DNA from 4 places in the Kitasatospora sp. NPDC001309 genome. Region 3 is predicted to be linked to each of the others. Evidence: riboswitches for the same ligand, from Rfam matches in the RefSeq annotation. Region 3 holds a riboswitch; each other region holds the start of a gene.
The links. Region 3 has a riboswitch for cobalamin ahead of ACFY2K_RS24830 (CoA-acylating methylmalonate-semialdehyde dehydrogenase). Riboswitches for the same ligand answer to the same signal wherever they lie in the genome.
Positions count from the first base shown of each region.

Region 1 (7,214 bases), on a different contig from region 3:
GCGGCGCTCCCAGACCAGGGTGCTCACCCCGGCCTCGTCGCTCTCCTGGGGGAGCAGCGCGATCGCCGGGTTGACGCGGTCGCGCGCGGCGGCCACGTCGAAGCCGCCGAGGGCGGCCCGGGCGAGCGCACCGGTGCCGAGCCGGACCACCCGGGCGGTCGGGTGGAGCTGGCGCAGCAGCGCGAGCCCCGGCGCGTGCGCGGTGGCGCGCGGCACGGCGAGCGTGGTGGCGTACTCGACCTGGTGGGCGAGCGCCTCGGCGCGGGTGCGTTCGTCCCGGGCGGCGGTGTGCTGCCCGTGCTCCACCAGCTCGTCGGGCACGGAGAGTTCGCCGACCAGCCGGTCCGGGTCGACGGCGGTGACCACGCCCGCGAGTTCGATCGCCTCCGCCAGGGGGCGGCCGTCCACCTCGCCCCCGGCGAGCACCTCGACCGCGGGGTGCGGGTCGCTGCCGCCCCAGAGTTCGACCACCGCGAGCCCGTACCGGCCGCCGTCGGCGAGTTCCAGCAGCCGGGGCAGCAGGTCCTCGCGCAGGGCGCAGCACGGGCAGTCGTTCACCAGCGGGACCGAGCCGGTGTCGAACGCCCCGCCGGCGTCCCGCAGTTCGCGGTGGACCAGGCCGCGCGCGGCGTCCCGCAGGTCGTGCCGCAGCACCACGGCGTCCACCGCGGCGGCCGTCAACTCCTCGACGGCGGACCGGCGTTCGTCCGGGTGCAGCCCGGCGACCACCACCACCGGGAGCCTGGTGCCGTCCATGCCGCTCACCAGCTCGCCTTGCGCACGCCCGGCAGGTGTCCGGCGTGGGCGTGGACGCGCAGGTTGACCCGGGAGAGGCCGAAGGCGCGCAGGTAGCCGCGCGGCCGGCCGTCGACGGCATCGCGGTTGCGGACCCTGGTGGGGCTCGCGTCGCGGGGCTGGCGGGCGAGTTCGGCCTGGGCGGCGGCGCGCTCGGCGGGGGCGGTGCCGGGGTGGGCGATGAGCCGCTTGAGTTCGGCCCGGCGCTGGGCGTAGCGGGCGACGATCACTCGCCGCTGCTCGTTCTTGGCGATCTTGCTCTGCTTGGCCATCAGACCTTCCCCCCTCGGGCGCGGATGCGGGCGACGGCGGCCTCGACGCCGATCGTGTCGACGGTCTTGATCCCCTTGGCGCTCAGCACCAGCCGGACGTACCGGCCCTCACTGGGCAGCCAGTAGCGCTTGCGCTGGATGTTGGGGTCGAAGCGGCGCGGGGTGCGGCGGTGCGAGTGCGAGATCGCGTTGCCGAAGCCGGGCCGGCGGCCGGTGAGCCGGCAGTGGGCGGACATGGGTGCTCCCTGGCGTCCGGGAATGGGCAGGACGGAGGTCACGTTACACCAGATGAAAATGACATCCATTTCGGTGTACGGTTCCGATCCAGCCCCGCGAACCCCGCACCCGGAGGCCCCCGGACCCCGAGGGTCCACGGGCCCGAGACCCCAGGAGGACGCCCGATGGCCCGCAGCGAACTGCGCCCCGTGATCAAGCTCCGCTCCACCGCCGGCACCGGCTACACGTACGTGACCCGCAAGAACCGCCGCAACGACCCGGACCGGATGGTCCTGCGCAAGTACGACCCGGTCACGGGCCGGCACGTCGACTTCCGCGAAGAGCGCTGACCGCACGAACCCCCTCGGAGGAGCCCAGCCATGAAGCCCGGAATCCACCCCGCCTACCGCCCGGTCGTCTTCCGCGACAAGGTCGGCGGCCTCGCCTTCCTCACCCGCTCCACGGTCACCGGTGACCGCACGGTCGAGTGGGAGGACGGCAACACCTACCCGGTGATCGACGTCGAGATCTCCTCGGCGAGCCACCCCTTCTACACCGGCCAGTCCCGGGTGCTCGACACCGCCGGCCGGGTCGAGCAGTTCCGCCGCCGCTACGGCGACCGGCACTGACGGCGGAACGCGAACGGCGCCTCCCCGGCTCGGGGAGGCGCCGTTCGCGACGCGCGGGCACTGCCGCCACCGCTACTGCTGCTGCGTGGGCGTCCAGCGCTTCTCGACGCCCGCCAGCTTCCAGTACGCGATGGCGATCGCCCACACCACCACGAACAGCCCGGCGATCGCGTAGCCGACGTTGTCCAGCGAGATGTCCGCGATGAACCCGGTCACCGGGTCGGTCAGGTCGAGCTTCTCGTGCAGCACGCCGACCAGCTCGATGGTGCCGATGATGAAGGCCACCGCGATCGACAGCCCGGTGATGGTCAGGTTGTAGTACACCTTGCGCACCGGGTTGGAGAAGGCCCACTGGTACGCGAAGTTCATGAACGTCCCGTCCAGGGTGTCGAACAGGCTCATCCCGGCCGCGAACAGCAGCGGCAGGCAGACGATCGCGTACCAGGGCAGCCCGGCCGCCGCGCCCGAACCGGCCATCACCATCAGGGTGACCTCGGTCGCGGTGTCGAAGCCCAGGCCCAGCACCATGCCGACCGGGAACATCTGCCCGGGCCGGGTGATCGAGCGGGTCGCCCGGTTCAGGATCCGGGCCATGAAGCCGCGCGAGTCGAGGTGCGCCTCCAGCTCCGACTCGTCGAACTGCCCGGCCCGCATCGAGCGGAACACCTTGAGGATGCCGAGCAGCGCCGCCAGGTTGAGCGCTCCGATCAGGTAGAGGAAGGCGCCGGAGGCCGTGGTGCCGACCAGCCCGAGCCACTTGTGGGTGGCCGAGTCGTCGTCCATCAGCGTGTTCGCCAGCTGGGCGCCGCCCGCCACCAGGGCAGCCATGATGACCACCATCGAGGAGTGGCCGAGCGCGAACCAGAAGCCGACCGAGACCGGCCGCTTGCCGTCCGCCATCAGCTTGCGGGTGGTGTTGTCGATCACCGCGATGTGGTCGGCGTCGAAGGCGTGCCGCATGCCGAGGGTGTAGGCCGTGATGCCCAGGCCCACCCCGAAGACCTGGGTGCCGACGGCGTAGTTGTGCGGCGCGACCAGGAAGACGAGGGTCCCGAAGGCCACCACGTGCATGGCCAGGATCACCCCCATCAACCCGGCGGTCCGGAGGGTGTCCTCGCGCTTCCACCGGAAGGTGGGCAGTACGGAGGGGGCGGGGCCCGCCTCGGCGGGCGCGGCGGTTTCGGGCAGGGTCATCTTCGGATCACGCTCCAGCACCTCGTGGAATGACTTCGTGAGATGCCGTGGCCGGTCTCCTGGCTCACGGGGCTTCCCGACCCGCCTTCCCAGGTGCACGAAGCACCCAGTGGCACGTGGATCCGGACGACTGTCCCCCGATCACAGTGGCGAGGGCCGCTCCGGAATGGGACCTGTTGAGGGTCCGTCACCGGTCTTCCCGAGCACCACGGCGGGGAACACCGTAGGGGCAGGACCACACCCTCGCAAGGTTGCGCACCTGTGCAGGTGTCCAGGATCACAGGTCGTGAGCTGCCAGAATGTCCGCATGCATCTCGTACCGGCCGACCGCGCGGGCCACCGCACCATCGACGGACACCGGGTCTGCGAGGCCATCGCCGCCATCGGGGACACCGCCCACGTCCGGACCTGGGCCGAGCGGTTCTCCCTGCTCTCCGACCCCGGCCGGCTCGCCCTGCTGCTCGCCCTCCACCGGGCCGGCCCGCTCGCCGTCAGCGACCTGGCGGTCGCCACCGGCATGCGCGACCCGGCCGTCTCCCAGGCCCTGCGACTGCTCCGCACGGCGGGCGTGGTCACCGGCGACAAGGACGGACGCGTGGTGCGCTACCGGCTCGTGGACGACGCCCTGCGCCCCCTCCTCGACGAGTGCGCCGCCGCCGACCACGAGGAGCCCGCCGCGGCGGCGGGCTGACCGACACTCGGCAAACCACGCCGGGGGCGCGGCGGGGTGAGTACGATCACGATGTGCCGTCCCACCCCCACGTCTGGCCCGCCGACCGCTGGAACACCCGCCCGGTCAAGGCCCGCGTGCTGGCGGTCGCCCGCACCCTCACCTCGGCGACCCGGGTCCTGGACGTCCTCACCCTGCTCGACCCGGACGGCATCGAGCGGTACTTCACCGTCAACCCCGGCTCCGCGTTCGCCGACCGCGCCCTGGACGAGTACCTCCACGGCCTGCCCGGCTACACCGTGCTGGACTGGGAGGACGCCGTCCGCCACCGCTTCGACCTGGCCGTCGCCTGCGCCGTCCACGCCTCCATGCACCGGCTGGACGCCCGCCTGGTCGTCCTCCCGCACGGTGCCGGCTACAACCGCCTGGTCACCGAGTCCACCGGCGACGCGGTCAGCTCCGCCGGCCTCTCCCGCAACGAACTCACCCACCGCGGAGAGGTGTTCGTCGACGTCCTCGGCCTCTCCCACCCCGAACAGCTGGACCGGCTGCGGGCCTCCTGCCCCGAGGCCCTGGACGTCGCCGAGGTCGTCGGCGACCCGTGCTTCGACCGGATCCTGCGCAGCCGACGCTCCCGCGACGGCTACCGCGCCGCCCTCGGCGCCGTCGACGGCCGGCGACTCGTCGTCGTCGACTCCACCTGGAGCGAGCACTCGTTATTCGGCCGTCACCCCGACCTGCCGCAGCGGCTGGTCCGCCGACTGCCCGCCGACGAGTACGCGGTGGCCGTCGTGCTGCACCCCAACATCTGGAGCCGGCACGACCCGGCGGCCCTGCTCGACGACGCCCGGCGGATGGGCCTGCGCCTCGTCCCGCCCCACCAGGGCTGGCAGGCCGCCCTCGTCGCCGCCGACGTCATGATCGGCGACCACGGCTCGGTCTCCTTCTACGGCGCCGCCCTGCGACGGCCCACGATGATCGTCGCCACCGGCGCCGCCGAACTCGACCCGCGGTCCCCCAGCTACGCCTTCGGCCAGGCCGCACCCGTCCTCGACCCCGACGGCGACCTCGCCGCCCAACTCGAACTCGCCCTGGCCCGGACCCCGGACGACCGCACCGACCTGACGGCCATCACCGACCGCTCGCTCGCCCACCGCGGCGAATCCGCCCGACTGCTGCGCCCACTGCTCTACTCCTTCCTCGACGGCCTCGACGAGCCCGCCGGCGAACCCGTCCTGCCGCCCTACCCCAAGCCCGCGCCCCGGCCCGGAGGCGGCGAAGGGCCCAGCGCGTACGACGTCGAGGGCAAGAGCGAGGGGACGGAGGTCAGCCTGCGGCGCTACCCCTTCCACCCCGACGACCACACCCCGCGCGGCTTCCACGCCCTCACCGACGACCACCCGGGCGACGCCCTGCGGTACACCGCCGAAGTCCTCGCCCGCACCGAGGCCCGGGCCGAACGCCCCGCCGTCGAGTGGCTCGCCGACACCGCCCTCGAACTGCCCGGCCTCGCCGTCGCGGTGGCCGCCCTCGGCCCGGCCCGGCACCTGCTCCGGCTGCCCGGCGGCCGACTCCTCGAAGCCCACGCCGCACGCGACTTCGGCAGCCCCGAGCCCGTCCTCGACCCCCTGCTGCTCGGCTCCGCCGTCGCCTGCTGGCTCTCCGACGGCGGCGACCCGGCCGGCCTGCCCGAGCACGGCCTCACCGTCCGCACCGGCCGGCACTGCACCCGGGTCGCCTTCACCGCCGGGCCCTGACCGGCCCCGGACAGGGCCTAACCGGCCAGCTCCCGCAGCCGGGCCCGGCTCCGCGCCGCCAACTCCGGGTCGTCCAGTTCCTCGGCGAGGGCGAGCAGCAGGGTGTGCGCCTGGGCCTCCTTCGGGTACGCCTTCCGTTCCTCGGCCCGCCGCACGCAGTCGCCCGCGTCCGCGACGGCCAGGTCGAGCCGGCCGAGCGCGCGGTGGGCCCGGGCGCGGACCAGCGGCAGCTTCATCAGCATGTCCCGGTCGTCCGTGTCCACGGCCCGGGCACCGGCCTCCGCGAGCACGGCCAGCGCCTCCTCCGGGCGGCCGTCGGCGATCAGGGCCTGCGCCAGGTTGTAGCTCTGCACGATCTCGCCGTGGGCATCGCCCCGGTTCTCCTCCAGCGCCAGCGTGAACCGCTCGACGGCGTCACCGGGCCGGCCGTCGGCCAGGCACAGCAGGCCGTCCGTCTCGTACAGCACGCCCACCACCTGGCGGTTGGCCACCAGCGGCACCTGCTCGGTGGCGAGCGCCAACTGCTCGGCGGCGAGCCGGAAGTCCTGGCGCTCGTAATGCGCCCGGGCCAACTGGTTGTGCATCCGGACCACCGCGTCCGGGTTGTTGGCCCACCGGGCCGACTCGATGCCGGTCCGGTGGGTGGCGATCCAGTCCTCGTAGAGCTTCCGACCGTGGTAGAGCGGCCACAACGACTCGCACAGCCACCACGCCTCGTCGTGCCACTGCTGGTCGGCCGCGGCCTTCACCACCGCTCGCAGGTTCGCCCGTTCCGCGTGCAGCCACTCCAGCGCGTCCGCTCCGGACCGGAAGCCGGGCAGGGCGTCGCCGGTCGGGTCCTGCAACCGGAGCCGCGGCCCGGTCGCCCGGTCGGCCACCGACGCCCTGCCCCGGTAGTACGCCACCGCCCGCGCCAGCAGCTCGGTGCGGTCGGGCAGTTCACGGGCGCAGAGGTAGGCGTGGGTGCGCACCACCTCGTGGACCTGGAAGCGGTCGTCCACCCCCTGGTCGACGACCACGTCCAGGAGGTGGACGGCACACAGCTCGTCCAGGGCGTCCTCCGCCCGTTCGATGCCCACCGCGGCCGCCAGTTCGGCCGACACGAACGGGCCCGGGTGCACACCGATCAGGTGGTAGAGCGCCCGCCCCTGCGGCGAGAGCCGCTCGTACACCGGGTCGTACGTTCCCCGCAGGTTCCCCTCGTCGTTGTCCAGCACCGCCAACCTGCCCTCCTGGTGCGACAGTTCGGCGATCACCTGACCCACCGACAGCCGGCCCCGGCGCAGCAGCTGGCTGCCGACCGCGTTCAGCGCGATCGGCAGCCCGTCGCAACGCTCCACCAGCGCCGCCACCTCGTCGTCGGTGCCGCGCTCGGCGCTCAGCCAGCCCCGCACCAGAGCGGCCGCGGCCGTCGCGCCCAGGCGGTCCAGCTGCCGCACCTCGGCACCGTCCATCCGCAACGCATCCAGCCGCCGCCGACTCGCCACCACCACCATCCCGCTGGAGGGCAGCAGGGCGCGCACCTCGGCGGCGTGCTCGGCGTTGTCCAGGAGGACCAGGCAGCGCTGCTCGGCGGTCACCGTCCGGAACTCCCCGAAGCGCTCCGCCTCCGCGTCCGGCGGGCGGACCCCGAGAGCGCGGAGGAAGCCCTCCAGCACTCCGGCCAGATCCACCGCCGAGC
Region 1 covers NZ_JBIAXC010000027.1:122,773-129,986, reverse strand. The annotation lists gene ACFY2K_RS25775 (CobW family GTP-binding protein) at 1-756, opposite strand, end outside; gene rpsN (30S ribosomal protein S14) at 762-1,067, opposite strand; gene rpmB (50S ribosomal protein L28) at 1,067-1,303, opposite strand; gene rpmG (50S ribosomal protein L33) at 1,469-1,633, shown strand; gene ACFY2K_RS25755 (type B 50S ribosomal protein L31) at 1,664-1,912, shown strand; gene ACFY2K_RS25750 (HoxN/HupN/NixA family nickel/cobalt transporter) at 1,985-3,106, opposite strand; cobalamin riboswitch at 3,138-3,332, opposite strand; gene ACFY2K_RS25745 (ArsR/SmtB family transcription factor) at 3,414-3,797, shown strand; gene ACFY2K_RS25740 (hypothetical protein) at 3,851-5,533, shown strand; gene ACFY2K_RS25735 (AAA family ATPase) at 5,551-7,214, opposite strand, start outside.
Region 1: another riboswitch for cobalamin. It lies ahead of ACFY2K_RS25750 (HoxN/HupN/NixA family nickel/cobalt transporter); the one in region 3 lies ahead of ACFY2K_RS24830 (CoA-acylating methylmalonate-semialdehyde dehydrogenase).

Region 2 (7,214 bases), on a different contig from region 3:
GGGTACCGGTGCCGGGCGGGGTCCAGGTGAAGGCCAGGGCCCCGGTCGTGCCGGAGCGGTTGTAGTAGTCGACGCGGACGCGGTGCCGGCTGCCGGCCGTGGTGTTGGCGTACGTGCCGGTGACTGCGGTGGCGGGCTTGTCGCTCCAGCTGTCGACGGTCAGGACGTCGTCGACCCAGAGGCGGACGCCGTCGACGGCGGTGAACCCGAGGCCGTACTGCCCGGCTGCCGGGAACTGCACCTCGCCGGTGAAGCGTCCGGACCAGCCGCCGGTGTTCGCCACCGGCGGGCTCGGTCCCCACGACCGTGACAGTGCCCCGTCGGCGGCGCCGACCCCGGTGGCGAACGCCTGCGGGACGCCCGCCAGTTCCGGGTTGTCGTAGAAGGCGGCCGACAGCCCGGCCAGTCCCTCGTCGTAGGTGGTGTGGGTGTGCGGCATCTTCGCCGCGCAGGCGGGTGTCGGGGTCTGGCCGGTGAAGCAGGACGCCGGTGCGGGCCCGTACTTGTCGACCGGGCGGTCGGCGTGGTCGTAGACCGTCGTGGAGCGGCGGCCGGCGCTGTCGACGGCCGCGGTGGCCTGGTCCTTGGTGTTCCACTCCGCGGCGATGCTCGCCCCGGTGAAGTCGGTGGTGACCAGGGTGCGTCCGGCGTCGTCGTAGGTGACGGTGCGGGAGCGGGTGGAGTCGTACACCCCGGCCAGGGCCACGGTGGCCTGCTTGCGCTCCAGGTAGTACTGGTAGAAGTGCTCGGCGCGCTTGTCGGCGGAGCGGCCGTCCGGGGCCGGTGCCAGCACCTGGACCGCGCGCAGGGCGGGCGGCTCCTGGGGCTGTTCGGTCACGGAGTCGTAGCCGATCACCGTGCAGACGGCGGCGGTGTCACCGGTGTTGGTGCACGCGTTCGCCGCGGACGGGGCCTGGTGCGCCACCCAGTCGTAGGCCAGGGCGTCCCGGATGGTGGCCAGCGGCCCGATGCTGTCCAGGGCCTTCTGCTTCTCCTCCTCGTTGTCCCCGGCCTCGTCGTAGCGCTGCTTGGCCGAGGCCCGGCCCAGGTAGTCGAAGTCCTGCATGACCGCGCCGGGGTTCTCGACCCGGGCCAGGGTGCCCATCTGGTACCAGAGCCTGGTCTCGCTGCCGTCCCAGTACCGGATGCGGCAGAGCATCTGCGGCGGCGCCGGGTCCGAGCCGGGCGGGCGGGGCGTTGCGCCGTAGCAGCCGTCGCCGCCGTCGGTGTTGTAGAAGAGCTGGTGCGAGCGGCCGGAGACCGGGTCCTTGATCTGCGTCAGCCGCGGCGGCGTCCCGCTGTAGAGGTACTGCAGGGCGGCCGGTTTCTTGCCGTCCAGGACCGACTCCACCGCCGCCAGCGTGCCGTCGGGGTTGAACAGCGACACGGTGTCACCCTCGGTGAGGGTGATCCGGCCCGAGGTGTCGAAGGCGAGGACGCCGTCCTCACCGGCCGGCGGCGCGTAGCCGCCCGTGGAGGCCTTGGCCCAGGTGTGCTTGCCGCCGGCTCCGTCGGTGAGCACCACCGAGCCGTCCAGCATCTCGGCACGGCTGTAGCCGCTGGACTGCGCCGACAGCGTCCAACCCGCCGGCAGCGCCTGGGAGTCCGCGGAGAGCAGCCACTCCGTCGGCACGATCCTCGGATCCAGGTTGTGGGTGCGGTGGTCGTCGGTGCCGGTGCTGCTCTTGGCCCACAGCACCATGCGCGGACGGTCGTCGGAGTGGTGGTACAGCTCGACCCGGATCGGCACCGACTGGCCGGCCTTCAACGCGACCTCGCCGGCCTGGCGCGGGCCGGGCAGCAGGAAGTCGTTGCCGGGCTCGGCGGGCCCCGCGTTGTCGTAGACGAGCTTGTCGCCCAGCCAGATCCGGGCGCCGTCGGTGTGGGCGCCGGCGAACCGGAAGTCCCCGGTGACCGGGGCCTTGAACTGGCCCTCCCAGCGCACCACGAACCAGTTCTTGTCCAGGGCGGGCGGCATCGGGTTGTCACGCCACGGCAGGTTGTCCGGGTTGCCGGTCCACGGGATGCCCCAGTCCAGGTTGACCTGTGACTCGCCGCGCACCATCACTGGGATCGCGTCCGGGGCGCCCGCGTGCCGGGAGTCGTTGAAGTACGAGGCGCGGACGCCGTGCGGGGCGCCCTCCCGGGAGTTGTAGGCGAGGTTGACGCCCGCCGATCCGCCGACGGTCTGGAACGCCGGCCCGGCGGCCTCGACGTGCGCGTTGCCGTTGAACAGGTTCACCGTGACCGGGCCCAGGTGGTCGGTCGGTGCCGGCCCCGGGTCGCCGACCCGCTGGTTGACCGTGAAGTGCCCGACCCACTGCGGCGGCGTGGCGGTCGTCCCGCCGGACACCGCGGTCGCCGCCGTCCAGGTGTACCGGCCACCGTCGTGCAGCACGTGCTTGGGGACCGTCCACTGCGGCTGGTCGAGGCACCCGGAGTCCACCACGCTGCCGGATCGGCCGTCGAACCCGGTGGAGACCTTGAAGCAGTAGAGGACGCCGTCACCGGCCGCGGCCACCTGCAGCGCGGGCGTCTCCGTCCCCACCACGGCGCCGTCGACCGGGGACACCGGGCTGGTCTGCGGCGCCTCCTGGGCTGCGGCGCGCTCGCGCCCCCGTTCGTCGGAGCGCGGATCCCCGCTGGCCGCCAAGGGCGCGAAGTCGGCCTTCGGCTCCCGCAGTTCGGCCTGCGGCTGCTGCCCGGCCGCCGACGGGACCGACAGGATCGGCAGATCCCGCGGCACCGCTCTCGATGCCACGGATCCGGATGAGGACGCGGGCGCGGGCGCGGACGCCTGCGCCGGTGGCAGGCCTCCCGCCTGTGCCAACGGAGCCACCAGCGCCGTCGCCACCACGAACACGATCCACCGGAACCGCGAGCGCGCGGACGACCGCGCCATGCCGGCACCTCTGGACAAAGCCCCCTCCAACCCCGTTGACGTCCGCCGGACCCGCGGCACGGCAGGACGCGTGTCCACGCTCCTCCGGTCCCGACCGGAGGACTCGGGCAACGAATCCTCCGCGAACGACGGACCCCACGGAACAGGGCCGGTACACCTTGGCCGGATCCACCGAACCGCCGTGCCTCCAAACGGAACACCGGTCACAGCGTCCGGCTGTCACCGCCCGGACACTCCTGTCAGGGACATGTTCAATAACATGCCCGCAGGTATCCCTAAGCGGAGTCGTGGAACGGCCCGGCGCCCGCGACCCACTTGGCCGAAAACCGTACGGCCGGTCACCCCTTCGATCGGCCGGCCAGCCGATCAGGGCCTCGGTGGGCAGTCGGATGGTCCGCGCGGCGACCCGGGGACCGACGGCCGGGCAAGGGGGCGTAGGCGTTCAGGCCCGAGAGCGCCCCTGCTCCGCTCAGGCGGCCGGCGGTCCGGCCAGGACGCAGTCGCCGCACAGCGCGCCGGCCCGGTCGGGTGCGGCCCGGTAGATCAGGCAGCAGCTGCGGCGGCGGAAGCCGGTGCCGTCCGCGGCCACGGTGCCGGCCCCGCGCAGCGGCGGAACCGCCAGCAGGTGCCTGGTGAACTCCCTTTCCTCCAGGCCGAGTTCCGGCCGCGAGCGGGCGACGCCCGCGGCCGCGCCGTTGACCGCCGACGCGACGTTGCCCCAGCGGATCCGCGGTGAGACGGAGTAGGCGGCCACCGCTTCGCCCAGCTCCCGCACCGGCCCGTCCAGCACCTCTGCCACGAACCGCGCGGCGAGCTCGGCCCGGTCGGCGACGGGAACGGCGTCACGGGCGGGCAGCGACAGCGGGAACAGGCCGCCCGGTGTCGGCTGCCACCTCGCCTCCGGCAGCCCGTACCCGAGCAGCGCCCCGTCCAGGACGGCCACCGCGAACGCGGGTGAGAGCAGCCGCGCCACCAGCCCCAGGTGGGTCACCGAGGCCGCCACCCGCTGCTCGACCGCCTCGGGCGGACGGCCCCCCGCCGCCGCGAGGTGGTTCCGGGCGAAGGCCACCCGCTCCCCCAACACCGCTGGATCGTCGAGGAGTTCGGCCATCGGCCGCCACGGCACGGCGACTGCGCCGTCGTCATGGGTCTCATGGGCCCGGCGGGTCTCGTGGCTCCCCTCGGCCCCATGGGTCTCGTAGGCGAAGAACGGCCCGAGGGCCGCGACGCGCTGCGGCGTCGCGGCCCTCGGTCGGGTGTGCGTCACGCCGCGCCGACCGGCTCGGAGCCGGACTCGGCCGGGACCGCCGTGGCGGCCGCCGTACGGGCGTTGATCACTCGCTCGGCCATCGGTCCGAAGAGCAGGCCCAGCGCGGCCCACAGCAGCAGCTGCGCGGCCACCGAGTAGAAGCGGAACTCGAACAGGGTGTCCGCCGGGAAGCCCGGGTAGACGATGGCGCCCTTGTCGTCGGTCAGCGGCAGCGGCGTCTCGGTCGCGTGATGGCCGAACTGCTGGACGTTGTCGGCGAGTTCGCCGAGCGAGGGGAGCACCGCCATGACGATGCCGATCGCCGCCGCGAAGGCGCCGGCGGCGAGCAGGGTGGCGTTCCAGTTCCCGAACCGGGCCTGGAGGCGCTTGCCGAGCCAGACCGCCAGCACGAGGAACAGGAGCGAGCAGGCGACCATGGCCAGGTACAGGTTGCCGCGGTCGCGGATGGTGTCGGGGTGTCCGATGGCCGGCGGGTTGGCGGGGTACTTGACGAACGGCACGAGGTACAGGCCGAGGAACCCGCCCAGGGCCACCAGCATCGCCAGGTTGCGCGGGCGGAGCCTGCCGGTCCGGCCGAGGCACACGGTGTACGCCACCGCGAACAGCGCGCCCATCGCCGCACCGAACAGGATCATGCCGGCGCCGATGCCGACGTTGGCCTGGACGGTGCGGCTGAAGATGTCCGGTCCGCCCATGTCCATGGGCAGCCCGGCGGCCTTGTCCAGCAGGCCCTGCGCGTCGTCACGACCGCTCTCGTACTCGATCGCCGCGTTGATCTGCGGCTCGGCGAAGATCCGCGCGAAGACGAAGGCGAGCAGGCCGGCCACTGCGCCGGCGAGCACGCCGCGCAGGATGAGTTTCTTCTCCATGTCTGGTTGTTCGCTGCTTCCGCTCGTCAGTGGCAGGGGAAGCCGAGGAAGTGCCGCGAGTCGTGGACGAACTCGTGGATGTGCATGTCCTTGCCGAACACGGAGTAGGCACCCTGGTCGACGCCGATGAAGTAGTAGACGGCCAGCGCGAGGAACGCGGTGACGACGAGCCAGGCGACGGCCTTGGACGCCGGCACCACGACCGGGACGGGCAGGGCAGAGGGTCCGGGCATACTGGTGCTCACGGTGGAGCCTCCTTCGGGGATCGTGCGTCCCGCTCTTGTTGGGGCGAATCGTGATGGCGTCGTATCTGACTCGCGGGCCGTCCCGAAGGGCGATCCGCTCACAGTGGCGCGACCGTGCCGGAGTTCCACCGGCTTCCTTACGCCATCACTACATCCGGCAGAGTAGGCCTGCCCGCCGGGGCCGTCAATCGGCCTCGAAGCGCACGGTGGGCTCGAAGTTGGCGCGGCGGGCCGCTCGGCGGAAGACGGTCAGGACGGCGGGCCCGACGACGAGCACGGCGGTCAGGGTGGTGACGGCGCGGCCGGTGTCCCAGCCGAGCGACGTGGCGAGGTCGAACAGCAGGTAGCGGTGCCACTGCTCGGTGAAGGGCAGACCGGGGAGGTAGGCGATCGAACTGTTCGGGTCGGTGGAGAACGGCCAGAAGGACAGGTTGAGCAGGAAGCCGAACAGGTAGCCGGAGAAGGCCCCGTACACGGCCAGCACGGGCACCTCCACCCGGCGGCGCCGGGTCTTCGGCAGCAGGCCGGCGAGCATGCCGACGAAGGCGCAGCCGAACATCTGGTACGGCATCCAGGGACCGACTCCGCCGGTGAGCAGGGCGGAGGCGAACAGCGAGGTGCAGCCGAGGGTGAAGCCGAAGCCGGGGCCGAAGACGCGGCCGGCCAGGACGAGGATGAAGAAGACCGTCTCCACACCGGCCGTCCCGGCGCCGAGGGGTCGGAGCCCGGCGTTGACGGCGGACAGGACGCCGAGCATGGCGAGCGCCTTGGCGTCGATGCCGCCGGCCGAGATCTCTGCGATGACGACGGCGAGGACCAGGACGAGCAGGACGGCGAAGATCAGCGGCGGGGCGTAGTTGGAGCCGAACTTCCCGGGTGCGACGACGAACGGCCAGGTGAAGGCGACCAGGCCGATGAAGGCGGCCAGGGCGACGACGACGCGGGCCCGGCCGGGGATCCGTACGGCGGTCATCGCGCGGCCTCCGCCGGTTCGAGGGCCTCGGCGACCTGCCGGGGCGTCAGGTAGCCGAGTGGGGCGAGGATCTTGGCGGTCTGCGGGGCGAAGGTGGGCGAGGCGACGATGACCTGGGCGGTCGGCCCGTCGGCGACGATCTCGCCCTCGGCCATCACCACGACGCGGTCGGCGGCGGAGGCGACGAACTCGACGTCGTGGGTGGAGACGACGACCGTACGGCCTTCGGCGGCGAGCGCGTCCACGATGCCGGTGAGCGCCTCCTTGGCGTGGTAGTCGAGCCCCCGGGTGGGTTCGTCCAGCAGCACGACCCTTGGTGCGGCGGACAGTTGGATCGCCAGGACGAGGGCCAGCTTCTGCCCCTCGGAGAGGTCCCGGGGGTGGGTGTCGTCCGGGATCCCGGGGGCCAGGCGGTCCAGGATCTGCCGGGCGGTCGGCCCGTCGGCGCCCTCGGCTTCGGCATCGCTCTGGGCGAGTTCCCGGGCGACCGTCTCCAGGTACAGCAGGTCGGTGGGGGTCTGCGGGACGAGCCCGACCAGCTGCCGGGCCCTGGCCGCGGGCAGGCGCTTGGGGTCCTCGGCCTTCCCGCTCCCGGCACCGGTGACCTTCACGCTGCCGCCCTGGCGGGGCCCGGAGCCCTGGAGGGCCCACAGCAGCGAGGACTTGCCGGAGCCGTTGCGGCCCATCAGCGCCATGACCTCGCCCGCGCGCAGGTCCAGCCGGACGTCCCGGACGGCGGCCACAGGCCCGTACCGGACCACCACGCCCTTCGCCTCCAGCACCGGTTCCCCCGCCGCCGCTGCCCGGCGCGGCGGGGGAACCGGTACGTCCGTGAGCCGCTCCCGCAGCGGTGCGGCGGCGCGGCGGGCGTCCCGGACGGACAGCGGCAGCGGCCGCCATCCGGCCAGGCGGCCGAGGTCGACGACGGGCGGCGCGATCGCGGTGTCCCGGAAGA
Region 2 covers NZ_JBIAXC010000014.1:81,172-88,385, forward strand. The annotation lists gene ACFY2K_RS16850 (PA14 domain-containing protein) at 1-2,761, opposite strand, end outside; gene ACFY2K_RS16855 ((2Fe-2S)-binding protein) at 3,372-4,169, opposite strand; gene ACFY2K_RS16860 (CbtA family protein) at 4,166-5,041, opposite strand; gene ACFY2K_RS16865 (CbtB-domain containing protein) at 5,068-5,286, opposite strand; cobalamin riboswitch at 5,324-5,448, opposite strand; gene ACFY2K_RS16870 (ECF transporter S component) at 5,471-6,259, opposite strand; gene ACFY2K_RS16875 (ABC transporter ATP-binding protein) at 6,256-7,214, opposite strand, start outside.
Region 2: another riboswitch for cobalamin. It lies ahead of ACFY2K_RS16865 (CbtB-domain containing protein); the one in region 3 lies ahead of ACFY2K_RS24830 (CoA-acylating methylmalonate-semialdehyde dehydrogenase).

Region 3 (7,214 bases):
GACCAGCGGCATCACCGGCGCCGGGTTGAAGAAGTGCAGGCCGAGGACGTGCGAGGCGCGGCCGGTGGCGATGCCGAGGCGGGTGACCGGGATGGACGAGGTGTTGGTGGCGAGGATCGCCCCGTCGTCGACGAGGACCTTGTCGAGGGTGGTGAGCACCTCGGTCTTGGCGTGCTCGTCCTCGACGACGGCCTCGACGACGAGCTGGCGGTCCGCCAGCGCCGCCGGGTCGTCGGCGAACAGCAGGTGCGCCCAGGCGGACTCGCGCTCGGCCGGGTCGATCCGGCCGCGGTCGACGGCGCGGTGCAGGGAGCGGTCGATGCGGCCGCGGGCGGCCCGGAGCGCGGCCCGGTCCTTCTCGCAGACGACGGTGTCCAGGCCGGCGCGGGCGAAGACCTCGGCGATGCCCGCGCCCATCTGTCCGGCGCCGACGACGGCGACGCGGCGGATCTCGTTCGTTCGGGTCTCGTCCGTCGGGAGCTCGGTCGTTCGGATGTCGTTCATGGTGCGGTGCCTCCGTGGTGGTGTGGCTCAGGCCGTGGCGCGCACGCGGACCAGGTGGCGGGCGTAGGCCTCGGTGGTGAGGAAGGCGGGCAGTTCGTCGCCGAGGGAGGTCTCGGTGAGGACCCGTACGGCGGCGTCGAGGAGCTCGGGGTCGACGCCCTCGGCGAGGAGGGCGGCGCGCTCGCGGTCGATCAGCCGGCGCACCAGGTCCGGGGTGGCGAGCGAGCCGCCGGTGAGCCGGGTGCAGTGGTGCTGCCACTGCCAGATCTGGCAGCGGGCGATCTCGGCGGTGGCGACGTCCTCCATCAGGCCGAACACGGCGACGGCGCCGGCGCCGCCGAGCCAGGCGGTGAGGTAGCGCAGGGCGACGGCGACGTTGGCGCGCAGCCCCTGGTCGGTGGGCAGGCCGGCGGACAGCCGGTGCACGCCCAGCAGGTCGTCGGCGGTGACCTCGACGTCCGCGCGGGTGCGGTCGAGCTGGTGCGGGAACGCGCCGAGGACGGCGTCGAAGGCGGTGCGGCAGGTGTCCACCAGGCCGGGGTGGGCGACCCAGGAGCCGTCGAAGCCGTCCCCGGCCTCCCGCTCCTTGTCGGCCCGCACCTTGGTCAGGGCGACGGCGTTGGCGGCCGGGTCGCGCTGGGGGATCGCGGCGGCCATCCCGCCGATGGCGTGGGCGCCGCGCCGGTGGCAGGTGCGCACGAGGAGGTCGGTGTAGGCGCGCAGGAAGGGCTGGGTCATGGTGAGGGTGGCGCGGTCCGGCAGGACGTAACGCGGGCCGTGCTGGGCGAAGTTCTTGATCAGGCTGAACAGGTAGTCCCAGCGGCCCGCGTTCAACCCGGCGGCGTGGTCGCGCAGTTCGTAGAGGATCTCGTCCATCTCGAAGGCGGCGGTGATGGTCTCGATCAGCACGGTGGCGCGGACCGTCCCGTACGGGATGCCCAACTCGGCCTGGGCGGCGGTGAAGACGTCGTTCCACAGCCGGGCTTCGAGGTGGTTCTCCAGCTTGGGCAGGTAGAAGTACGGGCCGCTGCCGCGTTCGATCTGGCGCCGGCCGCAGTGGAAGAGGTAGAGGCCGAAGTCGACCAGGGCGCCGACGGCCGGGCGGCCGTCGATCAGCAGGTGGGCCTCGTCCAGGTGCCAGCCGCGCGGGCGGACCACGATGGTGGCCGGGTCGGTCCCGACGGAGTAGTGCTTGCCGTCCGGGGTGGTCTCCTCGATCCGGCGCTCGATCGCGTCGGCCAGGTTCAGCTGGCCGGTCACCAGGTTGTGCCAGGTGGGGGAGGTGGCGTCCTCGAAGTCCGCGAGCCACACCTTCGCGCCGGAGTTGAGGGCGTTGACGGCCATCCGGCGCTCGGGCGGGCCGGTGATCTCCACCCGGCGGTCGGTGAGGCCGGGGCCGGCGCCGGCCACCCGCCAGCTGGCGTCCGCGCGGACGGCGGCGGTCTCCGGGCGGAAGTCCAGGGTGCCGCCGGACGCCAACTCGGCGGCGCGGCGAGCGCGTTCGGCGAGCAGCTCGGTGCGGCGGGCGGCGAACCCGTCGTGCAGCCGGGCGAGGAAGGCGAGGGCCTCGGGGGTGAGGACCTCCTCGAAGCGGTCCTCGGGCTCTCCGAGGACCTCGACGCGACGGGACTGGCTCATCCGGTTCTCCAGGGAAGCAGGCGGGGCGGGTCAGGTGGGGACGGGTCGGGCGGGGACGGGTGGGGCCCGGGGCCGCGTCCCTCAACGCGGCCCCGGGCGGGTGGGCGGCACGGAGCTCCCTCGCTCCGCCGTACGGGCCGCCGGGGTGGCACGCTCCGGTGGGTGGACGACCGAACCCACCGGGCGGGCGGGGATCGGAGGATCAGTGGAACTGCTCGGCCTCGGTGGAGCCGGTCAGCGCCAGGGTCTCGGCGTCGGGGTTGAGCGCGGTGGAGACCTGGTCGAAGTAGCCGGTGCCGACCTCGCGCTGGTGCTTCACGGCCGTGTAGCCGTCCGGCACGGCCGCGAACTCGGCCTCCTGGAGGTCGACGTAGGCCGTCATGCCGTGCTCGGCGTAGCCGCGGGCCAGCTGGAACATCGAGTGGTTGAGGGCGTGGAAGCCGGCCAGCGTGATGAACTGGAAGCGGTAGCCCATCGCGCCCAACTCCCGCTGGAACTTGGCGATCCGGTCGTCGTCCAGGGCGGCCTTCCAGTTGAAGGAGGGCGAGCAGTTGTAGGCCAGCATCTTGTCCGGGTACTCGGCCTTGAGCGCCTCGGCGAACTCCCGGGCCTGGGCGAGGTCCGGGGTGCCGGTCTCCACCCAGATGAGGTCCGCGTACGGGGCGAAGGCCAGGCCGCGGGAGATCACCGGCGCCATGCCGGGCTCGACCCGGTAGAAGCCCTCGGCGGTGCGCTCGCCGGTGCAGAAGCGGGCGTCGCGCTCGTCCACGTCGGTGGTGAGCAGGTTGGCGGCCAGCGCGTCGGTGCGGGCGACGACCAGGGTCGGCACGTCGGCGATGTCGGCGGCCAGGCGGGCCGCGTTGAGGGTGCGGACGTGCTGGGCGGTGGGGACGAGCACCTTGCCGCCGAGGTGGCCGCACTTCTTCTCGGAGGCCAGCTGGTCCTCGTAGTGGATGCCCGCGGCGCCGGCCGCGATCATGGCCTTGGTGAGCTCGAAGGCGTTCAGCGGGCCGCCGAAGCCCGCCTCGGCGTCGGCGACGATCGGCACCAGCCAGTCCGGGCCGCCGTCGGTGCCCTCGGCGGCGTCGATCCCGTCGGCGCGCAGCAGCGCGTTGTTGATCCGACGCACCACCTGGGGGACGGAGTTGGCGGGGTAGAGGCTCTGGTCGGGGTAGGTCTGGCCGGCCTGGTTGGCGTCGGCCGCGACCTGCCAGCCGGACAGGTAGATCGCCTGGAGCCCGGCCTTGACCATCTGGACGGCCTGACCACCGGTCAGCGCGCCCAGGGCGTGCACGTAGTCCTGCTCGTGGAGCTGCTTCCACAGGCGCTCGGCGCCGCGCCGGGCCAGGGTGTGCTCCTCGCGCACCGTACCGGACAGCCGGACGACGTCCGCCGCGCCGTACGTGCGCTCGATGCCGGCCCAGCGGGGGTCGGACGCCCACCGGGCGGCCAGCTCCGCCGCCTGCTGCTCCTGCTGCTGCCGAACCGACTGGGTCATGGTGATCGACTCCCGGGGATGCTCTGCGAAGGACGTTGCGAAGGATGTGAGCGACCTCTCACGAGGTGGCGAGAGGGCGGCCGGGTGGCGCCGGGCAGCGGTGGAACACCGCGGGACGTGGTCACCCGGACGACAGGTCAGGGCAGTTGACCTGCCCGTTCGCCACCGTACTGGGCGCCTCCCGGCCGCAGCACCGACTCTGGCAGCCGACGCGGCCGCCGTCACCGGTGGAGCCGTGCCACGTTCCGCGAAGCCCGCCCGGCGAATCCGCGAAGCTTGCGAAGGCCTGCCCGGAGGCGTTGCGGCTAGGCTGCGCCGCACCGGCCCGACCCGACGGCCGGACACGGAGGTGCGGGACGATGGGGAAGGCCTTCGCCGGGGCCAGGCTGCGCCGGCTCCGGGAGGAACGCGGACTGAGCCAGGCCGCCACGGCGCGGATGATCGACCTCTCGCCCAGCTACCTCAACCAGCTGGAGCACGACGCCCGCCCGCTGACCGTCCCCGTCCTGCTGCGGCTCACCGAGGCGTTCGGCGTGGAGGCCGGGTACTTCGCCCCGCCGGACAGCGCCCGGCTCGCCGCCGAACTGCGCGACGGCCTCGGCGAGGAGCTCGCGGCCGGCCGGATCACCCCCGGTGACCTCGACGAGGTCGCCACCCGACTGCCCGCCGTGGCACGGCTGTTGACCGACCTCGGGCGCGGCCGTCGCACCCTGGCCGAGCAGCTCGCCGTCCTCGCGGGGGACCGGGGCCCGGCCGCCGACACCCGGACCCCGCACGAGGAGGTCCGCGAGTTCTTCTACCGCCGGCAGAACTACGTCCATGAACTCGACACCGCCGCCGAGGAGTTGGCGGGCGAGATCCGGCTGCGGCGCGGCGGGGTGCGGGCGGTGCTGGCCGAACGGCTGGCCGACGTGCACGGCGTACGGCTCGCCTCCGGCGGGGAGCAGCTGCACCGGTACGATCCGCGGACCCGGACGCTGCGGCTGTCGGACCGGCTGCGCCCCGGCCAGCAGGCCTTCCGGCTGGCCACCCAGCTCGGCTACCTGGAACACGACGCGCTGCTCTCCGAACTCGCCGCCCAGGACAGCCCCGAAGGCTCGGCCGCGCACTCGCTCACCCGGATCGGCCTGGCCAACTACTTCGCCGCTGCCCTCGTCCTGCCCTACGCCGCCTTCCACGCCGAGGCCGAGTCCGCCCGCTACGACATCGAGCACCTCGCCGACCACTTCGGCGTCGGCTACGAGACGGTCTGCCACCGCCTCAGCACCCTCCAGCGCCCCGGTCTGCGCGGGGTGCCGTTCTCCTTCGTCCGGGTCGACCGGGCCGGGAACGTCTCCAAGCGGCAGTCCGCCACGCCCTTCCACTTCTCCCGCACCGGTGGCACCTGCCCGCTGTGGAACGTCTACGACGCCTTCGCCGCCCCGGGCCGGGTCCACGTCCAGGTCGCCGCCATGCCGGACGGGCGCCGCTACCTGTGGACGGCCCGCGCCGTCACCCGCTCGCCCGGCGGCTGGGGCCGGCCCGGCAAGACCTTCGCGATCGGCCTCGGCTGCGAACTCCGGCACGCGGGGCGGCTGGTGTACTCCGCCGGCCTGGACCTGACCGACGAGGCCGCCGCCACCCCGATCGGCCTGGGCTGCAAGGTCTGCGAACGCCCGGCCTGCGCCCAGCGCTCGGCCCCGGCGATCGGCCGCCCGCTGGCCGTCGACGAGCACACCAGCACCTTCGTCCCGTACCCGGCGTCCTCCTGAGCGGTGCCGCACGGGGCGAGGCAGCCCCCGGAGGGCCGTCGGACGAGTACAACCACCCTTCCTGCCATCGGGTTTGGTGACATTGGGCGGCGGGCATCGCCAGCCCGGAAGCCCCGTGCACCACGGGCGGAAGTGAGGTGGGACGGATGGCCGGCGACGAGACGCCACAGCCCTTCGCGACGTTCTGCGGCAACTGCAACTGCGGTTGCCCCCAGGTGTTCCTGGACCGGGAGGCCCCGGTGGACCGGCGGGTGAGGATCACCGACGACTTCGGTCAGCAGATCCGGATGAGCGAGGACCAGTTCCGCGACCTGGTGCGCCAGGCCAAGGAGGGACTGCTGGACCTCTCCGCGGCTTCGGCCGGCTGAACGCGATCGAACGGCGCCCGGGGGCGGCGGTCCGATGACCCGCCGCCGGTCCGGCGAAGGGCCGTGGTCGCGGCCCGGGACTCGCCGATCGGTGTCGGGGACACGGACACCTCGCTCTACAGGAACGCGTGGTCGACCTCGCGCTCTGGCTCGACCGCCACCGGCCCGTCCTGGCCCTGTGACCCGTCGTGCCCCTGTGACCGCTCGGGCCCGCGCCGCGCGGCGGTGGGTCTGGACTTACTAGGACGTCCAACTATATGGTCGACGGCAGGTCCGCGGTGTCAGGGAAGCCGGTGTGAGTCCGGCACGGTCCCGCCACTGTGACCGGGGAGTTCGTCCTCGCAGATGACGGCCACTGGCAGCCAGCCGGGAAGGCCAGGGGGCGGGCGTGGATCCGGGAGTCAGGATACCGGCCGCGGATGATCCGTGTTTTCCACGAGGATGGAGACGACACGCATGACTCCGGGCCGCTGTTCCCGCTCCGCTGCCGTGCTGCCGACCGTCGGGGCCCATCGCTCCTGACGGTTCGTCACTTTACGCCTGCCGCGACGGCGTACGACCGTACGTCCGATGCCGCGGCGTGCTCTCTCCATTCCTCCTCTCCCCACCCGTGACGAGAGAAGGAACCGATGGTCCGCGAACTGGCCCACTTCATCGGCGGCAAGCGCGTCGCCGGGACGTCCGGCCGCTACGGCGACGTCTTCGACCCCAACACCGGCCGGGTGCAGGCCCGGGTGCCGCTGGCCGACCGGGCCGAGGTCGAGGCGGTGATCGCCGACGCCGCCCAGGCCCAGCCCGGGTGGGCGGCCTGGAACCCGCAGCGGCGGGCGCGGGTGCTGCTGCGCTTCCTGCAACTGGTCGAGCAGGAGAAGGAGGAGCTGGCCCGGCTGCTCTCCGCCGAGCACGGCAAGACTGTGGCCGACGCCCACGGCGACCTCCAACGCGGCCTGGAGGTGGTGGAGTTCGCCGCCGGGATCCCGCACCTGTTGAAGGGCGAGTTCACCGACAACGCCGGCACCGGCATCGACGTCTACTCGATGCGCCAGCCGCTCGGCGTGGTCGCCGGCATCACGCCGTTCAACTTTCCGGCGATGATCCCGCTGTGGAAGGCCGCACCCGCGCTGGCCTGCGGCAACTCCTTCGTTCTCAAGCCCTCCGAGCGGGACCCGTCGGTGCCGCTTCGGCTCGCCGAGCTGTTCCTGGAGGCCGGGCTGCCGCCGGGCGTGCTCAACGTGGTCAACGGCGGCAAGGAGGCGGTGGACACCCTGCTGGAGGACGAGCGGGTGCAGGCCGTCGGCTTCGTCGGATCCACCCCGATCGCCCGGTACGTCTACGCGACGGCCGCCGCCCACGGGAAGCGGGCGCAGTGCTTCGGCGGCGCGAAGAACCACATGATCGTGATGCCGGACGCCGACCTCGACCAGGCCGCCGACGCGCTGATCGGCGCCGGCTACG
Region 3 covers NZ_JBIAXC010000026.1:63,923-71,136, forward strand. The annotation lists gene ACFY2K_RS24805 (3-hydroxybutyryl-CoA dehydrogenase) at 1-504, opposite strand, end outside; gene aceB (malate synthase A) at 532-2,142, opposite strand; gene aceA (isocitrate lyase) at 2,345-3,640, opposite strand; gene ACFY2K_RS24820 (short-chain fatty acyl-CoA regulator family protein) at 4,000-5,391, shown strand; gene ACFY2K_RS24825 (hypothetical protein) at 5,538-5,759, shown strand; cobalamin riboswitch at 6,001-6,192, shown strand; gene ACFY2K_RS24830 (CoA-acylating methylmalonate-semialdehyde dehydrogenase) at 6,389-7,214, shown strand, end outside.

Region 4 (7,214 bases), on a different contig from region 3:
CGAGGTCGGCCAGAAGACCACAGCCGGGGTGACGCGCCTTGACCGTGACTGATCCTGAAACAATCGTCGGCCTGGACGACGAGGAGACGGCCCTGCGCCGTCGCCGCTGGGCGCGCGACCGTGAGCTGCGCGCCCCGCGCTCCCCGCAGCACCTGTCCACCGCCGACTTCCTGACCCTGGGGAACGCCGTCTGCGGCTTCCTGGCGATCTACTCGATCACCACCGGGGTCCTGGTCCCGCACATCACCAACCCGGACGCCGCTCCGGACCGGCACAGCGCCGCCACCGCGGTGACGCTGCTGCTGATCGGCTCGATGTGCGACCTCTTCGACGGCCTGGTGGCGCGGAAGCTCCGCTCCTCCGCCCTCGGAGCGGAACTCGACAACCTGGCCGACCTGATCAGCTTCGGCATCGCGCCGGCCTACTTCGTCGCGGTCTGGGGCATGGTCTCCCAGGGCTCCAACACCAAGCTCTCGGCGCTGATCGCGCTGACCGTGCTGCTCGCGGTGGTCCTGCGGCTGGCCCGCTTCTCGACCGTCAAGATGCGGCCCGGGGTGTTCCAGGGCATGCCCTGCCCGATGGGCGCGATGACGGTCATCGCCATCGTGCTGCTCGACCCGCCGTTCCTGCCCGGTCTGCTCGCCATCTTCGGCGCCGCGTACCTCATGGTCAGCCGGATCGAGTACCCGAAGCCCCAGGGGTTGCTGGCCACCGCCACGCTCTGCTGGGTCGTCGTGGCGATCGGCTGCCTGGCCGCCTGGGCGACCGGGCTGCCCGGCGGCGACACCCTGATGCACGTCGGGGCCTTCGCCCAGATCACGCTCGCCGCGATGGCGCCGCTGCTGGTCATCCGGCGCAAGGTCGGGCAGAAGGTCGGCGACGTCCGCGCCCGGCGGGCGGAGTCGCGGCTCGGCTGAGCCACCGCACGACGTACGGAGAAGGGCCCGGAACCTGATGGTTCCGGGCCCTTCCGTCGTGCTCGTGCCGGGTGTGCCGGCCAGGCGCCCGCCGGTGTGGGCCTAGGCCCCGCCGGTGTGGACGCTGAACGCCGAGCGGCGGGCCGCCCGGGCCACGCCCGGGTCCGGGTGGACGCCGGAGACCGCCGTCAGCACCGAGGCCGCCCGCGGGTGCCCGGACTGCCGGGCCCGGGCGAACAGCCGCACCGGGTCACCCGCCGAGGCGCCCTCGACGTGCCCCACCAGCAGCTCCGTCTCGCCGTGGTCCAGCACCGCCGCCGCCGTGTCCACCCACAGCCAGGCCGCGTCCTCGGCGCCCAGCACGTCCGCCGGGGCGACCCCCTCGTCCGAACGCTCGGCCAGCCAGAGCAGCGCGTACGGGCGCAGCACCGGCTCGTCCACCGCCGCCCGCACCGCCTGCTCGGCCGGACCGCCCGCCACCCGCAGCGCCTCGAAGGCCAGACCGCGCACCAGCGCGTCGTCACCCTGGGCCGCGTCCAGCAGCTCGGCCACCGCGCGGTCCGCCGGGCGGGCCGCCACCCAGGCGCGGAACTCCGCCCGGGCCGGGCCCGGCGAGTAGTCCGCGCAGGCGTTCAGCAGCTCGAAGGCGCTCTGCTCGATGTGCCCGGCCGCGGTCTGGGCGACGGTGCAGATCTCCTCCAGCTTCGCCCGCACCGCCCAGTGGCCCAGCGGGGACAGCTCGGCGGCGTCGTCGCGGCGCACCACGGCGCCGACCGCCGTCAGGCCGTCCAGCATCCAGTCCAGGACCGCGGCCACGTCGGAGACGGCGGCCGGGGTGTCGATCTGCGGCGCCCGGCAGGTGCCGCGGACGGCGGACACCGCCGAGGCGGCGTGCGGCACCGGCGACAGGCCCGGGTTGCCCAGCCCGGCGCCGACCCGGCGCTCGTCCAGGCCGCGGCGCAGCAGCTCCAGCAGCTCGCTCTCGGCCACCGGGCCGTCCACCAGGTGCAGGAAGGACAGCAACTGCGGGGCCTGGTCCACGGCCTGGCCGGCCAGGACCGCGAACACCCCGCGCAGCGCGGCGGGCGGCACCGGGGCGAGCAGCGTCCAGGCGTCGAACAGCCCGGACCAGCCGCGCACCACGGCCTCGTCGTCGTGCTCCCAGGCGTGCAGGCGCCAACCGGGGCCCGCTCCGCCGTCCCGGGCCTCCACCAGGCCCACCAGCAGGGCCTGGCCCCAGGCCTTGACCGCCGCGCCGACCGTCATGGCCAGCGCCCGGCCGGCGTCGCGGGCGTCGTCCGGGAGCAGCTCGCCGCGCTTGTCGACCTCCGCCAGCTCCCCGGCCCAGCGGGCGATCCGGACGGCGTCCACCAGCATCCGACGGGCCAGCGGCGCCAGCTCGGCCGGCGCGGGGAAGCCCTCCGGCACCGGAACCCGGCCCCGGCCGGGGGCCGGCGCGGGCCCACGGCGCCGGGGTACGGCGGCCCCGCCCGGCCTGCCGCCGGAAGGCCGTTGGGCCGTACCTGGGAGACGGGTCACCGTCGCACCGGTACCGATCGTCGGCGGGAGCGGGGCATCACGGTCGCGCGGGTTCCGAGACGTCACGTCGAGCAGTCTTCCCCTTGTACCGGCCTTCTGTCACATCCGGTTGCCCGTACGACCGCTCGACCGGGGGCGGCACCTCCGCAAGATCGGGCAACAGAGGCAAACCGCCTGGCCGGAAACGTGTGGCGGGGTCATGCCAGGGGGCGGCGGGGCGTCACGCTGCGTGTGGGGACGGGGCCTGTGGGTGGTTTCACGGGGGCGGGAGGGGTGGGGCGCGGTGCAAGTGGAGGACTGCGATCCGGCCAGGTGGCATGTGCCTGCGGGGGGACGCGGCGGCACCGGAAGTCGGCGGGGTCGACTTCCGGTGCAGGGGGGTGAGGGGGGAAGGGAGCTGCTGACGGGCTTGGGGCGGGTTTTCGGGAGCAAGGTTTGCCCCTGAGGGCGGGTCAGGGGGGTGGGGCCGGAGGGGAGGGCCGGAGGGGGTGGGTCAGAGGGGGTGGGTCAGAGGAGCGGGGTCAGAGGAGCGGGGTCAGCCAGCGGCGGAGGAGTTCGGTGTAGTGGTCCGGCGCCGAGTTCCAGAGGGCCGCGTGCTCGGCACCCGGGAAGCGCTGGAGGTTCACCACGTCGTGGCGGGCCGCGGCCAGGTGCTCCACCGGGCCGATCGGCGCGAGCGTGTCGTCCGGACTGTGCAGCACCAGGGTCGGGACCCGCAGGTCCGCACCCTCCGCCAAGCGGGAGGAGTCCGCCAGGTCGACGCCCGTACGGCCCTCCGCCGCCAGCGCGCCGAGCTCGGCGGAGACCCCGGTGAAACCCGCCCGGGCCGCGTCCCGACGGGCGGCCGTGGGCAGGTCCAGGACCGGCGAGTCCAGCACGATCCCCCTGATCGCGTGCGCCCAGGCCGAACGCGCCGCCGTCTGCAGCACCGTCGTCGCACCCACCGACCAGCCGTACAGGATCACCCGGCCCGCGCCGTGGTCCAGGGCCAGCCGCATCGCCGACTCGACGTCCCGCCACTCCGTCTCGCCGAAGTGGCTGTAGCCGTCCGGGGACACCGGGGCGCCCTCGTCGCCGCGGTAGGTGACCGCCAGCGCCGGCAGACCCAGGCGGTGCAGGGCCGGCAGCACCGGAAGCACCTGCTGGCGGTCCGCCTCCGGGCCGTGGACCAGGACCACCCAGGTACCGCGCTTGCCGCCGAGCAGCCAGACCGGCAGCGGGCCGAGCTCGCCGTCGGCCACCGTGTCGGTGAAGGCCAGGCCGAGCGCCGAGGTCGGATCGCCCAGGTGCACGCGCGGAGTGAAGCGGACCTCGGTGCCGGGCGTCAGGGTGCCCCGGTCCGCCCGGACCAGCCGGCGGGTGACGCCCTGCGCGTCACTGTGCAGGACCTCCTCCACCACCGCGTGCCCGCCGTCCGCCCACTCCACCGCCCAGCGACCGGGGCGCAGGCTCTCAGGACGCCGACTGAACGTCACCCGCCCCGCCGCGAGGCTCTGCACCAGCACCGGCCCCGAATCCGGGCCGTCGGCGGCCGGGCCCGCGGCCGGACGGACCAACCGCTCGGAGGCCCGACGGCCGACGACCAGGACGGCGGCCCCGGCGGCGGCGGCCGCCACGACGGCTGCGGTTCCCCAACGCATATCGATCCCCGCTCTGTTCACTGACCCGGACGGTGTTCGAGGACCAGTCCACAAGGGGGGTGGCGGGGCGGCCACTGGGCGGGGCCGTCTGGGGGGGCCGCTGCGCGGGGCTGGGGTGGGGTGGTGGGCTCTCGGGAGGGTGGGTGACGCCGGGGGCGGTTCCGGGGGTGGGCGCTCCGGGGGCTGGGTGATTTTCCGACCGCCGACCCTGTGGGGTGGGGTGCTGGGCGCCATGGGCGGTCTGAAAATCACCCGCAACGCCCCTCTCCGCACCCACCCCCTCCACCGCCCCCTCCCGCAGCGCGTCCCTCTCGCCTTGGGCGGGTGGTGGGGGGAGGGGGTGGTGGGCGCGCGGGGCGTTGCCCGCGCGCCCGTGCCTGTACGCCCGCAGTGGGTTGGTGCCGGTCAGACGGGGATGGTGGGGTGGTGGGTGCTGAGGAGGTGCCAGAAGCGGGGGGTGAGGGGTGGGGTGGTGGGGTGGGTGGTGGTGCCCCAGTGGGAGGGGATGTGGTGTTCCTGGTGGAGGACGGGGAGGACGGCGGCGAGGTCGGGTTCGGGGACGGGGACGAGGCGGGCGATCGGGCGGAGGTGGGGTTGCCAGCGGCCGGCCACGCACTGGCGGAGCAGGGCGTCGAGGGCCTCGCGGCGGCCGGTGGCCTCGACGAGTTCGGTGAGGCGCAGGCCGAGGACCTGGGCGAGGGCGTGGGTCTGGTCCGGGTCGCCGTCCCAGTCGCCGGTCAGTTCGGCCTGGCGGTAGGTGGGCAGGGGGATGCCGACCCGTTCGGCGACGGTTTCCGGGGGGAGTTCCCGGGCGAGGCGGTGGTCGCGCAGGCTGACGGGGTGGCCGGGCATCAGGGCGGCGGCCGGGCACCAGAGGGCGCGGGCCAGGGCGATGAACTCGGTCTCGCCGGGGCGCAGCACGCCGTCCTCCCAGGCGAGGACGTGGCCGGGCAGCAGTCGGACGCCGTGTGCGGCCATGCCCTCGGCGACCTGCTCGGGAGTCAGCCCGAGGCCGGTTCGGTGGGCCCGGGCGGCCTCCGGCGAGAACGGCACCGGGGCGGGGGCGGCGACGGGGGGCTTTCTGCGGCGCATGGCCGAACCGTAGGCGTGGCCTGCGGCGCGGCCCCAGCCGCCGAACGCACGAAGCGGGGGCGCCGGGCTCTTGGTGGTACTGGGCGATCGCACAGGGCGGGGGCGGGTGCGTCGTGTGACCAACCCCTCCGTGACCTCGGTTGACTCCCGGTTCGGGCGCGTGATGGGATCCTGGGGCCAAACGGAGGCATGGAGAGGAAGCCGGTGCGAGTCCGGCGCGGTCCCGCCACTGTCACCGGGGAGCACGCTCGGAAAGTGCCACGGCGGACCGTCAGGGGCCGTTGGAAGGCCCGGGGGTGCGTCGGACCCGGAAGCCAGGAGACTCTCGCCCCCGGTACGTCGATCCAGGGCGCGGACCCTGAGTGAGGACACCCACGCGATGCAGGCTGCCCCGCCCGGTTGGATCCCCGGCTTCTCGATGTTGTGCGCCCGCTGACCCGGGCCGCGGCCTTCGCGGTGGGCGCCGTCGTGGGCTACGCCGCCGACGCCCGGTACGCCGACCCGCGCCGCGGCCACCCCGTCGCCCTGTTCGGCACGGCCGCGGGGCGGCTGGAGCGGCGGCTGTGGCGCGACGACCGGGCGGCCGGTGCCGGGTACACCGCGGTGTGCGTGGGTGCGGTCGCGGCCGGCGCGCTCGCCCTGGACCGTACGGTCGGGCGCCGTCCGCTGGGCCGGGCCGCGTTGGCGGCGGCGGCGACCTGGACGGTGCTCGGCGGCACCTCGCTGACCCGGGAGGCCCGCACCGTCGGACGCTCGCTGGCCGCAGGCGACCTGACGGCGGCCCGGGAGCGGCTGCCGCACCTGTGCGGGCGGGATCCGAGTGCCCTGGACGGGCAGCAGATCGCCCGGGCGGTGGTCGAGTCGGTGGCCGAGAACACGGCGGATGCCGTGGTGAACGCACTGGCCTGGGGTGCCCTGGCGGGCACGCCGGGGCTGCTGGCGTTCCGCGCGGTGAACACCCTGGACGCCATGGTGGGCCACCGCTCGCCCCGCTACGCCCGCTTCGGCTGGGCCTCGGCCCGGCTGGACGACGTGGCGGGCTGGCCGGGCGCCCGGCTGACGGCCCTGCTGACGGTGGCCGCCGCGCCCGAGCCCCGGACCGCCTGGCGGGTCTGGCGCCGGGACGGCTCCGCGCACCCGAGCCCGAACGCGGGCCAGGCCGAGTCGGCCTTCGCGGGGGCGGTCGGGGTCCGGCTGGGCGGGACGTTGCGGTACGGGGAGCGGGTGGAGCACCGGCCCGTCCTGGGTGCCGAGTTGCGGCCGGTGACGGTGGACGACATCGAGCGGGCCTGCACGCTGTCCCGGCGGGTGGGCGCGCTGGCGCTGGGTACGACGGTCGCGGGGCACGTCCTGCTGCGCATGCTGATGAGGAAGAGGGGTGGGGCATGACCAACGCACTGCTGGTCGCGGGGACGACCTCGGACGCGGGCAAGAGCGTGGTGACGGCCGGGATCTGCCGGTGGCTGGCCCGCCAGGGCGTGCGGGTGGCGCCGTTCAAGGCGCAGAACATGTCGCTGAACTCCTTCGTCACCGCCGACGGGGCCGAGATCGGCCGCGCCCAGGCGATGCAGGCGCAGGCCGCCCGGGTGGAGCCGGAGGCGGCGATGAATCCGGTGCTGCTCAAGCCGGGCGCGGACGGCCGCAGCCAGGTGGTGCTGCTGGGCAGGCCGGTGGCCGAGGTGGGCGCGCTGGACTACCGGGAGCGCAAGCCCGTCCTGCTGGAGCGCGCGCTGGAGTGCCTGGCCGATCTGCGCGCCCGCTACGACGTGGTGGTGTGCGAGGGCGCCGGCTCCCCCGCCGAGATCAACCTGCGCGACCGGGACATCGCCAACATGGGCCTGGCCACGGCCGCCGCGCTGCCGGTGGTGGTGGTCGGGGACATCGACCGCGGCGGGGTGTTCGCCGCGATGTACGGGACGCTGGCGCTGCTGTCGGCGGAGGACCAGCGGCACGTGGCCGGCTGGTTCGTCAACAAGTTCCGCGGTGACGCCCGGCTGCTGGCGCCCGGGCTGGAGATGCTGCACGA
Region 4 covers NZ_JBIAXC010000016.1:71,100-78,313, forward strand. The annotation lists gene ACFY2K_RS18240 (phosphatidylserine decarboxylase) at 1-52, shown strand, start outside; gene ACFY2K_RS18245 (CDP-alcohol phosphatidyltransferase family protein) at 39-917, shown strand; gene ACFY2K_RS18250 (hypothetical protein) at 1,020-2,345, opposite strand; gene ACFY2K_RS18255 (alpha/beta hydrolase family protein) at 2,978-4,096, opposite strand; gene ACFY2K_RS18260 (transcriptional regulator) at 4,502-5,188, opposite strand; cobalamin riboswitch at 5,382-5,513, shown strand; gene ACFY2K_RS18265 (cobalamin biosynthesis protein) at 5,612-6,577, shown strand; gene ACFY2K_RS18270 (cobyric acid synthase) at 6,574-7,214, shown strand, end outside.
Region 4: another riboswitch for cobalamin. It lies ahead of ACFY2K_RS18265 (cobalamin biosynthesis protein); the one in region 3 lies ahead of ACFY2K_RS24830 (CoA-acylating methylmalonate-semialdehyde dehydrogenase).